DNA from 3 places in the Streptomyces sp. 2114.4 genome. Region 3 is predicted to be linked to each of the others. Evidence: riboswitches for the same ligand, from Rfam matches in the RefSeq annotation. Region 3 holds a riboswitch; each other region holds the start of a gene.
The links. Region 3 has a riboswitch for cobalamin ahead of metE (5-methyltetrahydropteroyltriglutamate--homocysteine S-methyltransferase). Riboswitches for the same ligand answer to the same signal wherever they lie in the genome.
Positions count from the first base shown of each region.

Region 1: another riboswitch for cobalamin. It lies ahead of CFW40_RS03270 (CbtB-domain containing protein); the one in region 3 lies ahead of metE (5-methyltetrahydropteroyltriglutamate--homocysteine S-methyltransferase).
Region 2: another riboswitch for cobalamin. It lies ahead of CFW40_RS07710 (cobalamin biosynthesis protein); the one in region 3 lies ahead of metE (5-methyltetrahydropteroyltriglutamate--homocysteine S-methyltransferase).

Region 1 covers NZ_FYEY01000001.1:780,769-784,682, forward strand. Annotated here, with positions in the region: gene CFW40_RS03260 (SPW repeat protein) at 1-178, opposite strand, end outside; gene CFW40_RS03265 (histidine phosphatase family protein) at 315-887, opposite strand; cobalamin riboswitch at 988-1,153, shown strand; gene CFW40_RS03270 (CbtB-domain containing protein) at 1,197-1,415, shown strand; gene CFW40_RS03275 (CbtA family protein) at 1,431-2,180, shown strand; gene ribA (GTP cyclohydrolase II) at 2,314-2,922, opposite strand; gene CFW40_RS03285 (creatininase family protein) at 3,110-3,865, shown strand; partial or broken gene CFW40_RS03290 (RibD family protein) at 3,858-3,914, shown strand, end outside.
Region 2 covers NZ_FYEY01000001.1:1,761,877-1,765,790, reverse strand. Annotated here, with positions in the region: gene CFW40_RS07715 (cobyric acid synthase) at 1-324, opposite strand, end outside; gene CFW40_RS07710 (cobalamin biosynthesis protein) at 335-1,396, opposite strand; cobalamin riboswitch at 1,528-1,679, opposite strand; gene CFW40_RS07705 (hypothetical protein) at 1,885-2,328, shown strand; gene CFW40_RS07700 (VWA domain-containing protein) at 2,334-3,914, shown strand, end outside.
Region 3 covers NZ_FYEY01000001.1:6,359,452-6,363,365, reverse strand. Annotated here, with positions in the region: gene CFW40_RS28000 (hypothetical protein) at 1-259, opposite strand, end outside; gene CFW40_RS27995 (aldo/keto reductase) at 461-1,519, opposite strand; cobalamin riboswitch at 1,769-1,956, shown strand; gene metE (5-methyltetrahydropteroyltriglutamate--homocysteine S-methyltransferase) at 2,128-3,914, shown strand, end outside.

The sequences.
Region 1 (3,914 bases), 5.6 Mb from region 3:
GTGCGGCGGTGAAGTGGAGGATCCAGGGCGAGACGGCGCAGTACAGACCGACCAGCAACACCGGCCCGTCGACGAGTACCACGTCACGCCCGCCGAGCACCCGCTCGTACCGAGCCTGCATCTCAGAAGCATCGGGGTGACCTGCGAGATCTCCCCTGTGGTGTGAGACGTCGGCCATGCGACTCGCCTCCTTCACTCGCGGTCTGGCCGTTCCGCGTGGCATCGGGCCTCGCACTTTTAATTCTGCGCTTATGTCGCCTTTATGTGTAGATGAAGTGGCAAGCGAATTTTGCCGGACAATGGCCGTATCGCCGTCACCTGCGGTCCGGCGCCCGCCCCAGACCCAGATTCCAGCGCCCGCCGCGGCCGCTCAGCTCGGTCACGGTCAGCGGCGGCACATCCAGCCGCCAGAACGCCTCCACGGGAACCCCGAGCGCGCGGACCACCGCCGCGCGGACGACATCCGGCTCGACCACGGCCAGCACCCGGCCCGCGGCCGGCGCCATCCGCGTGAGCCAGGCCCCGACCCGGTCGCAGAGCTGCCGCAGCGACTCCCCGCCGTGCCCCGCGAAGTCCGGGTCCGACAGCCAGGCGGACACCGCGAGCGGTTCGGCGTCGGCGACCTCCGCCAGGGTGCGGCCGCGCCAGGTGCCCATCGCACAGCCCGCCAGCTCCGGCGCGGGACGGACCGGAAGACCGAGTTCCGCGGCCGTGCTCCGGCACCGGGCGGAGGGCGAGACAACGGTCCGGCCGGCATTCGGCAGCGCTCCGGCCGCCTCCCGGACACGGCGCAGCCCGGCCTCGCTCAGCGGGCCGTCGTCGTCGAAGCGCACCTCGCGCTGGGCGTCGCCCGCGGCCGGTGAGACCAACATCACCCGAGTTGTCATGACCTCTTCTTTCGTTGTTCACCGGCACCGGCAACGCCGTACCCGCACAAGGGAGTTGCCCGGCCCACGCGCCGCGCCCTGCACCACTCCGCCCCCTCCGCGGTCTTGGCCCGGGGTCGGGTTCGCGGTACGTTCCCGATGATATTGACGACGACATGACGGAAGCCGGTGGGATCCCGGCGCGGTCGCGCCACTGTATGTCCGGTTTTTTCCAGCCCAGCAGGGCCGGAACCGGGCGAGCCAGACCCGGCATGTCGTTACGCACTCCCACGAACAGGGACGCGAGTTCCCCGCACAGGAGGTTCCGCCATGGCCCAGACCATCGCACCCCCGGCCACCGGCGCCGTCACCCCGGCCCCGCTCCCCCTCAAAGCCATTGCCCCCTGGGCGCTGTTCTTCGGCGTCCTGATGCTCGTTCTGCTGTACTTCATCGGCGCGGAGCAGGGCGCCACCTCACTGCTCTCCGGCACGGAGGTCCACGAGTGGGTCCACGACGGGCGCCACCTCCTCGGCTTCCCCTGCCACTGATCGGACGGCGCATCCATGAACTCCGTCACCATCAGAAACCTCCTGGTGCGCGGGATGCTTGCCGGTCTGGCCGCCGGTGCCCTGGCCCTCGTCGTCGCCTATCTGCTGGGCGAACCGCAGGTGGACGCCGCCATCGCGTTCGAGGAAGCACACAGCCACGAACACGAGATGGAGGTCGTCAGCCGCGGTGTGCAGTCCACGGCGGGCCTGGCCACCGGCGTGCTGGTCTACGGCGTGGCGCTGGGCGGCATCGCCGCACTCGCCTTCTGCTTCGCCCTCGGGCGGATCGGCAGGTTCGGTGCCCGCGCCACGGCCGCGCTGCTCTCCGGCGCGGCGCTGCTGGCCGTCTACCTCGTCCCGTTCCTGAAGTACCCGGCCAATCCGCCGTCCGTCGGTGACCCCGACACGATCGGCAAACGCACCGCCCTGTACTTCCTGATGATGCTGCTCGGCATCCTGCTGGCCGTCGCCGCCACGATCCTCGGCCGGCGGCTGGCTCCGAAGCTGGGCAACTGGTACGCGGCGGTCGCGGCCGGCGCCGCCTTCGTGGTCGCCATCGGCCTCGCCTATGCGTTCCTGCCGGCCGTCAACGAGGTGCCGCACGACTTCTCGGCCACGCTGCTCTGGCAGTTCCGGCTGTCGGCGATCACCATTCAACTGGTGCTGTGGACCGCCTTCGGGCTGGTCTTCGGCCACCTCGCGGAGCGGGTCGTGCCGACCCGGTCCCAGGCCACCGCGGCCAAGGCGGCACCCGCCGTCTCCTGATCCGGCGCTACCGAGGAAGGGCCCGCGACGCCGGACGTCGCGGGCCCTTTCCCGTGGTGCGGTCCCCGTGGTGCGGCCCCCGTGGTTCGGGGCGTGTCCTCAGGTGGCCGCACGCACGGGGCGTCCCGCCTCGTCAGGACAGGCCGGGGATGCCGTCCAGATGCGGCAGATCGTGGTCCAGGCGCTCCCGTTTGGCGCGGAGGTAACGGATGTTCTCCGCACGGGGCGTCATCAGCAGCGGGACCTGTTCGGCGACGGCGATGCCGTGCCGCAGCAGCGCCTCGCGCTTGCGCGGATTGTTCGACAGCAGCCGCACGGACCGGACGCCGAGGTCCAGCAGCATCTCCGCGGCGACGGCGTAGTCACGGGCGTCGACCGGCAGCCCGAGCGCGATGTTCGCCTCGACCGTGTCCAGCCCGCCCTCCTGCAGCTTCATCGCCCGGAGCTTGGCCAACAGGCCGATCCCCCGGCCCTCGTGGCCCTGGAGATAGACCAGAATGCCGCGCCCTTCCGCCACGATCGCCCGTAGCGCGGCGTCCAATTGATCGCCGCATTCACAGTGGCTGGAGGAGAAGACATCACCGGTGAGGCATTCCGAATGCACCCGGGTCAGCACCGTCTCTCCCTCGACATCACCGTAAACCAGAGCTACTTGCTCGATCCCGGTACGGCGGTCCAGATAGCCGACGGCGAGGAATTCACCATATGTGGTGGGCAGCCTGGCCGTCACCACCTGTTCCACAGCGGGTTTGCGACCGAGGGCGTCATCGATTGCGACACGGAGGTCGGGGCGGGCATCGTTGTCGGCGTCCATCATGGCGCGATCGTACCCGCGGTGGGAATGGATCGCCGGTAGTCACTCAGAACACAACAAGTATGCTGCGAGAACCATGACTCGGTGAGTCAGCGACGAAAGGCCGCAGCACACGATGACCGCTTCGGGACACCCGACTCCGGCGCCCGGCCTGTTGCCGGCGGACACCACACAGGACGTACGGACACGGCGGCCGACGATGGCCGTGCTGCCCATCGGCAGCCTCGAACAACACGGTGACTTCCTGCCGTTGACCACCGATACCGTCATCGCCTGCACCATCGCGCGGGAGGTGGCCGCCGGCCGTCCCGTGCAGCTGCTGCCGCCGCTGACGGTGTCCTGTTCCCACGAACACGCCGCCTGGCCGGGGACGGTGAGCATTTCGGCGCGCACCCTGCATGCGATCGTCACGGACATCGCTGATTCGCTCCGCAAGTCCGGTATCGGCACGTTGATTCTCGTGAACGGACACGGTGGAAATTACGTGCTGCGCAATGTCGTTCAGGAATCCGCGGGGCGCGGCATGCGGATGGCGCTCTTCCCCGGATCGGCCGACTGGGACGCCGCGCGCACCCGAGCCGGGGTGCAGACCTCCGGGCACACCGATATGCATGCCGGAGAGGCCGAGACGTCCATTCTGCTGTATGCCCATCCCGAATTGGTCAAGGAAGGCTATGAATCGGCGGATTGCGTCGCCGATGACCGGAAGCACCTGCTCACGCTCGGCATGTCGGCGTATACCGAATCCGGGGTCATCGGGCGCCCGTCGCTGGCCTCCGCCCGCAAGGGACGGGAATTGCTGGCCGGCCTGGTCGAGGCATTCGACGAATATGCCGCGCTGTTCGGCGCAGGAACGGAAGACCATGACTGAGGTGCTCGACACGGCGGCCGCCTGGGAGCGGCTGCGGGCGGTCCGTACC
Region 2 (3,914 bases), 4.6 Mb from region 3:
GCCCACCGGCTTCCCCAGCAGCACCACCTGGCTGCTGCGGTCGCTGCCGGGCTTGAGCAGGACGGGGTTCATCAGCGCGGTCGGCTCCACCCGCGCGGCGGCCGCCTGCATCGCCTGGGCCCGTCCGATCTCCGCGCCCTCGCGCGTGACGAACGAATTCAGCGACATGTTCTGCGCCTTGAACGGCGCCACCCGCACGCCCTGCCGGGCCAGCCAGCGGCAGATGCCCGCCGTCACCACGCTCTTGCCCGCGTCGGACGTCGTACCGGCCACCAACAGGCCACCGCCGACGGCCCCGCCCGATGCCTTCAACCGCCCGTTCACCGGGTCCTCCTCATACGCCGGGACTCCGGCTGTCGTGAGCCGTACGCGCCAGTGCCCGCACGGTCCTGCGCGATACCGCACCCGCGGCCGGGCGGACGGCACTCCCCGGGGCCCGCCGCAGCGCCCCGGCCGCCAGCCGCGCCGCCACCGTCGTCGCCAGCGCCAGGACGCTCACCCGGCGCGAGAGCCGCACCGCCCGTTCGATGTCGGGCACCGCGACCGGCGGCGCCCCGCCGTTGAGCTGCGGCCGGTGCTCCACCCGCCCGCCGTAGGCCAGCGTGCCGCCCAGCCGGACGCCCAGCGCGCCCGCGAACGACGCCTCCACCGGGCCCGCGTTGGGGCTCGGATGGGCGCCGCCGTCCGCCCGCCAGGCCCGCAGCGCACCGCGCCGGTCGGGGCCCGCGAGCACGGTCAGGGCGGCGGTCAGCCGGGAGCCGGGCCAGCCGGCGAGGTCGTCGAGCCGGGCCGAGGCCCAGCCGAAGCGGCGGTGGCGCGGCGACTTGTGCCCCACCATCGCGTCCAGGGTGTTCACCGCCCGGAACGCCACCAGACCGGGCACCCCGCCCAGCGCGCCCCACACCAGGGCGCCGACCACGGCGTCCGAGGTGTTCTCGGCGACCGACTCCACCACCGCGCGGGCCATCTGGGGCCCGTCCAGGGCCTGCGGATCGCGGCCGCACAGATGCGGCAGCCGCTCCCGCGCCACGTCCAGGTCACCCGCCGTCAGCGCACCGCCGACGGCCCGGGCCTCCCGGCCGAGCGACGTGCCGCCCAGCACCGCCCAGACCGTCGCCGCGGTCAGCGCGATCCGGGCGCCGTCGCGCAGGGGAGCGGGGGCGGCGGCCCGTACGGCGCGCTGCAGCAGCGCGGCCCCGGCGGCGGCACCGCCCGCGCACAGCACGGCGTGCGCCGCCCCGTATCCGCGGTGATCGCGCCACAGCCGGCGTTCGACGGCGCTCGCGGCCCGTCCGAAGGCGGCCACCGGATGGCCGCGCCGCGGGTCCGCCGCGATCAGATCGCCGAGAAAGCCGAGGGCCGCGCCGCACGCATATCCCGCGTGTTCGCCGCGCACCGGTCAGACCGCCGCTGCGGCGTGTCCAACGGGCCCTGTGGCGGCGGGCAGTGAAGATCTCGAAGGGCGGCCGGGCATGGCGGTGTGTCCTCACTCAGGGTCCGCGCCCTGGCTCGACGTGACGGCGACAAGAGTCTCCTGGCTCCCGGATCGGCGAGTCCTCCGGCCTTCCAGTCCCTGCGTACGTCATCGGACGTACGCGAGGCGGACCGTGGCCTTCGCTGGAGGAACGCTCCCCGGTGACAGTGGCGGGACCGCGCCGGATTCGCACCGGACTTCCTCAGCTGTCGCCGAATGGCTCCGGCAGTCCACCACGCCCCGCGATGCCCGTCAACTCGCCCTTGACCTGCAACGCTGCCCCGTGGCACGCGCTGTGGTGCACGCCACAGCGTGGCAGGAAGGTCACAGACGGTTGCCCGGGCCCCTGATCTCACGTCACTATCTGGTGGTGCACGGTGGCGACGGTGCCGCCGGAAGGGGGCCGGGGGATGCCGCAGAGCGCTGACCGCCACGAGATCCGCCTCAGGATCACGGGCACCAACAATCCGGACCAGGACCTCGAAGACCTCAGGGCCTGGCTGGAGCGAGAGCCGTGGCTGGACCGGCACGGCCACGACTGGCTGCTCCGGCCGCGGCCGGCGGACGAGAGCGACGACGGCCCCGGTGACATGGCCGCCGGCCTCGACGAGCTGATCCTGGTCATCATCGGCGCCGTCACCGGCGAGATCACCAAAAGTCTCACCATCGCCCTGCAGGAGTGGCTGCGCCGGCGCCGGGAGGAACGCGACACCGGCGAGCGGCCCGCCGTCGCGGTCGGGGCCGGTGACGGGGACCTGCACGAGCTCGGCGACACGGGCCCGGCCACCGCGGCCCCCGAACACCCCGATCCCGGCAGCCCGGCGGACGGGAGCGGCAGCACCCCCGGGGACTGAGCCGGATGTCCGAATACGACGCACGGGGCAAGGTCAACCGGGCGCTGCTGATCAGCGTCGACGACTACCGCACGCTGCGCCCGCTGCCCGCGGTGAAGGACAACGTCCACAAGCTGGAGCAGGCCCTGCTCGCCCCCGGCACCGATCTGTTCACCAAGGGCGAGGTCGTCACCTGCCGGCCCCAGGAGCCCTGGGAGGTGGAACAGGCGCTGGACACCGTCGTCCAGGAGGCGCGCGGGCTGCTGCTGGTGTACTTCTCCGGCCACGGCCGGGTGGGCAGCGACGGCGGCAATCTGCACCTCATGGTCGGCGCCTCGGAACGGCGGCACAAGACCGTCTCCTGGCAGGACACCGTGCTGTCCTATCTGGACAACGCACGGGCCGACCGCATCGTGATCGTCCTGGAGTGCTGTTACGCCGGCAACGCGAGCGAGGCCTTTTACTCCTGCCGCAACCCGACCTCGCTGCTGATGGCCGCGCAGCCCAACCGCCGGATCTTCAGCGGCGAGGAACCCACCGGGGGCAGCGTCTTCAACCGTGCCCTGGTCCAGATCCTGGAACAGGGCATCCCCGGCAAACAGTTCGTCACCTTCGAGGACCTGGTCCAGGCGCTGCGGGAACAACTGGCCGGTGAACGGACCCCGATGGGCGACGTCTGGGAGCCGCGCTCGGCGAAGCAGAACACCGTCGACGACGTCATCCTGTCCTTCGCCACCCCCGAGGCCCGCCCGCCGACCCCGCTGCGGATCCGCTTACGCCGCCGGCTGAAGTCGTCCTTCCGGCGCTGGACCGGACTCCTGCTGATCCTGGCGATCATCTTCGTACCGGCCGTCACCGGCGTCGTCCTGCTCCAGCTCCCGAACGACCAGGCGCCCTGCCCGCCCGCCCTCGAACTGCGGCTGCTCACCGCCCCCGAGGCCGAACCCGCGCTGCGCCAGGCCGCCTTCGACTACGAGCTGTCCGAGACCAACACCCGGCCCCTGACCGGCGAGGGCAACCTCCCCGACGGCTGCCGGCGGGCCCAGATCACCGTCTACTCCGCCGCCCGGGACCAGGTCGACCAGGGCTTCGCCGCCGCCGGACGCTGGCAGGGCGAGGCCCTGGGGACCGGGCAGGCCCGGCCGGCCGACAAGGGCCTCGACCCGCTCAACCGGCCCGGACCCCAGCCCGACATCTGGATCCCCGAGTCCACCGCCGACTACTACGAGGCCCGCCGCGGTATGCCCGCCACGGCCTCCCCGGCGACCCTCCACTACAGCGCCCCCGTCGCCTACACCCCGCTGGTCGTCGGCATCCCGGAGAGCCGGCGGCTGGTCGACGTCGACCCGGCCGACGCCTCCTGGCCGGATCTGCTCACCCAGACCGACGGCAGCCACCACGACCTCTCACTCCTGCGGCCCAGCCCGGTGCTGTCCGGCACCGGGCTGCTGCACACCCTCGGCCTCTACCTCGCCCACGACGGCCCGGACGGCACCTCGACGGGAGCGCCCGACCTCACCCTCGCCCGGCAGGCCGAGGAGCGGCTGTCCGCCCCGGGCAGTCAGTACGCGGGCAGCACCGAGCTGCTGTGTTCGCTGCGGCCCGAC
Region 3 (3,914 bases):
AGGCGAAGGTGTCGGCGGCCGGCCGGCGCCAGACCAGCACGAGCACGGCGGCGAGTGCGGCCAGCGCGGCCTCGATACGGAAGAGCAGGCCCTGGCTGATGGTCGCCGTGACCCCGTCGTAGCGGCCGGCGAGCCGGGCGTGGACGTAGGTGTCCAGTGCCAGGCCGGCCGCCGCCAGCAGCCGTGCGGCACCGCGGGCGGCGGCCCGTCCGCGGCCGGGCCGCCGCCCGCGGTGCGGTACGGAGCGCTCTGGTGCCACGGCTTCTCCAAGCCTCTCGGTGGGCGGCCGTAGCCGAAGCAGCGGACGGTGAGCGGGGGTCTCCCGCTGGGCCTTCGGTCCGGCGGGCCCGGTCCCGTCGGGCCGCACACACCTCAATAGACCGCAGACGCCGCCGCCCGGCCATCCGGGCGGCGGCGTTCGGTGTACCGGGCGGCCGAGCGGAGGCAGTGGCAGCGCCAGTCAGCGGATCTCGCTCGTCGTACGGCGGTAGGTGGAGCGCCGGTCGTCGATCTCGGCCCAGCGGTCGCCGTAGACGTTCTCGGTGATGCCCGGCTCCCGCAGGAAGTCGTGCGGGAAGCCCAGCGGTACCGCGCTGCACCGGTCGAGCCGCGCCTGCGCGTCGGCGTCCAGCGTGACATCCACCGCGGCGAGGTTGTCGAGCAGCTGGCTCTCCTTGGTGGCGGCGATGATCGGGATGATGTTGCCGGGCCGGCCGCGCAGCCACGCCAGCGCCACCTGCGCCGGGCTCCAGCCGCCCTGCTCGGCGATCTCCAGCACCGCGGTGACGGTCTCCTCGGTGTGGTGGTCCGACCGGTCCGCCTCGCCGACGACATTCAGCCGGCCCTTCTCCCCGCGGCGGTACTTACCGGTGAGCCGGCCGGCCGCGAGCGGCGCCCAGGCCAGTACGGCCAGGTCGAAGGCGCGGGCCTGCGGCAGCAGTTCGCGCTCCGGCGTCCGCTCCAGCAGGTTGTAGCGCAGCTGCGAGCCGGCGAACGCGGTCCAGCCGCGCAGCTCGGCGAGGGTGTTCGCCTGCGCGATCTCCCAGGCGGGCCAGTCGGAGACGCCGAGGTAGAGCACCTTTCCCGAGCGCACCAGGTCGTCGAGCGCCCGCATCACCTCCTCCACGGGCGTGAAGTTGTCCCGTGCGTGCACCCACAGCACATCGAGATGGTCGGTGCGCAGCCGCTCCAGGCTCTCCTCCACCGACCGGACCAGGTTCTTGCGGTGGTTGCCCGCCGCGTTCACATCGCCCTTGCGGGTCGCGCAGGTGTATTTGCTCGCCAGCACGAAGCGGTCCCGGCGGCCTTCGAGCAGTTCCCCCAGGATCCGCTCCGAGGCACCGTCGGTGTAGTTGTTGGCGGTGTCGACGAAGTTGCCGCCGGCCTCGGCGTAGGCGTCCAGGATCCGGCGGCTGGTGTCCTTGGCCGCGCCCCAGCCCCAGTCCTCGCCGATGGTCATCGCACCCAGGCTCAGCTCGCTCACCCGCAGGCCGGTCCTGCCGAACAGTGTGTAGCGCACGTGGTTCCCTTCGATCAGCGCAGCTCTCCGGTAGTGCGTTCACGCTAGGAGCTGGAGCGCCCTCCAACGCAAGGCGCGGCCGGGCGTCGGGGTCCGGTTTTGGCCTCTTCGGTGGCGCGGACCGGGCGGGCGTTGGGGTATGCCCTGGGGAGACGTCCCCAGGGGAACACCCCCTACGGAGCCATGCCCTGGGGAACATCCCCTACGGAGACACCCCCCGGGGACCCATGCCCTAGGGTGGGCCGGGCAACTGGTTCGCCCTGTCCGCCAGGCAGGCGCGTCGTAAGAGGGAACCCGGTGGAAGTCCGGGACTGCCCCGCAGCGGTGAGTGGGAACGACCGCCGTCATACGCACTGGGCCCGGCCGGGTCTGGGAAGCGACGGCCAGTAGATGTCCGCCCTTGGTGGATGTGCCCGCGAGTCCGAAGACCTGCCAGTGCCCCCGCGCGACCGGTGCGCGGGGAGATCTCGGTGACCTCGAGGGCGGGTCGGCGGACATCAGACGGGTACGTCCGGCTTGTTGGCGCCGGGGCCCGTCCGGATCGCCGTTCCTTCGCGTCCTCGACCCGTCCCGTGGTCCATGGAGACAAACTCGCGAAGGAGAGTTCCGTGACCAGCACATCCGCAGCCGCGGCAGCACGCGCCACCGTGCACGGCTACCCCCGTCAGGGGCCGAACCGTGAACTGAAGAGGGCCATCGAGGGCTACTGGAAGGGCCGCGTCGGCGCCGACGCCCTGCGCGCCACCGCCGCCGAACTGCGCCGCGGCAATTGGCGGCAGCTCGCCGAGGCCGGTGTCCACGACGTGCCGACCGGCGACTTCTCGTACTACGACCATGTACTGGACACCAGCGTCATGGTCGGCGCCGTCCCGGACCGCCACCGCGCCGCCGTCGCCGCCGACGCCCTCGACGGCTACTTCGCGATGGCCCGCGGCACACAGGACGTGGCGCCGCTGGAGATGACCAAGTGGTTCAACACCAACTACCACTACCTGGTACCGGAGTTGGGGCCGGACACGGTCTTCGCCGCGGACTCCGCCAAGCAGGTCGCCGAGCTGACCGAGGCGCTGGGTCTCGGTCTGGCCGCCCGCCCGGTCCTCGTCGGGCCGGTCACCTATCTGCTGCTGGCCAAGCCCGCGCCCGGTGTGGCGGCCGGTTTTGATCCGCTGACGCTGCTCGACCGGCTGCTTCCCGTCTACGCCGAGGTCCTTGCCGATCTGCGGGCGGCGGGCGCCAACTGGGTGCAGCTGGACGAGCCGGCGCTGGTGCAGGACCGCTCCCCCGCCGTGCTGAACGCCACCGCCCGCGCCTATCGCGACCTCGGCGCCCTCGTCGACCGCCCCCAGCTGCTGGTCGCCTCGTACTTCGACCGGCTGGGCGAGGCGCTGCCGGTGCTGGCGAAGGCGCCCGTCGAGGGGCTGGCGCTGGACTTCACCGGAGCCGCGGCCGGCAACCTCGGGGAGCTGGCGGCGGTCGGCGGACTGCCCGGCAAGCGGCTGGTCGCCGGTGTCGTCGACGGCCGCAATGTGTGGATCAACGACTTCGAGAAGTCGCTGGCCACGGTGGGCACGCTCCTCGGCCTGGCCGCGCGGGTCGATGTGTCGACCTCCTGCTCCCTGCTGCACGTCCCGCTGGACGCCGCCGCCGAGCGCGATATCGACCCGCAGATCGCCCGCTGGCTGGCCTTCGCCCGGCAGAAGACCACGGAGGTCGTGACGCTGGCGCGCGGTCTGGCGCGGGGCACCGGCGCCATCGCCGCCGAACTCGCCGCCAACCGCGCCGACCTGGCCTCCCGTAGGCATTCCGCCCTCACCCACGACCCGGCCGTGCGCGCCCGCGCCGCGGCCGTCACCGACGCCGACGGCCGCCGTTCGCAGCCGTACGCCGAGCGGACCGCTGCCCAGCGCGCCCACCTCGGGCTGCCGCTGCTGCCGACCACCACCATCGGCTCGTTCCCGCAGACCGCCGAACTGCGCACCGCCCGCGCCGACCTGCGGGCCGGGCGGATCACCGCCGCGGGCTACGAGGAGCGCATCGCGGCCGAGATCCGCGATGTTCTGGCCTTCCAGGAGAAGGCCGGCCTCGACGTGCTGGTGCACGGTGAGCCGGAGCGCAACGACATGGTGCAGTACTTCGCCGAACAGCTCACCGGCTACCTCGCCACCCGGCACGGCTGGGTGCAGTCCTACGGCACCCGCTACGTCCGCCCGCCGGTCCTGGCCGGGGACATCTCCCGGCCCGAGCCGATGACGGTCCGCTGGACGGCTTACGCCCGGTCACTCACCGACCGGCCCGTCAAGGGCATGCTCACCGGTCCGGTCACCATGCTCGCCTGGTCCTTCGTCCGCGACGACCAGCCGCTGGGCGAGACCGCCCGGCAGGTGGCCCTCGCCCT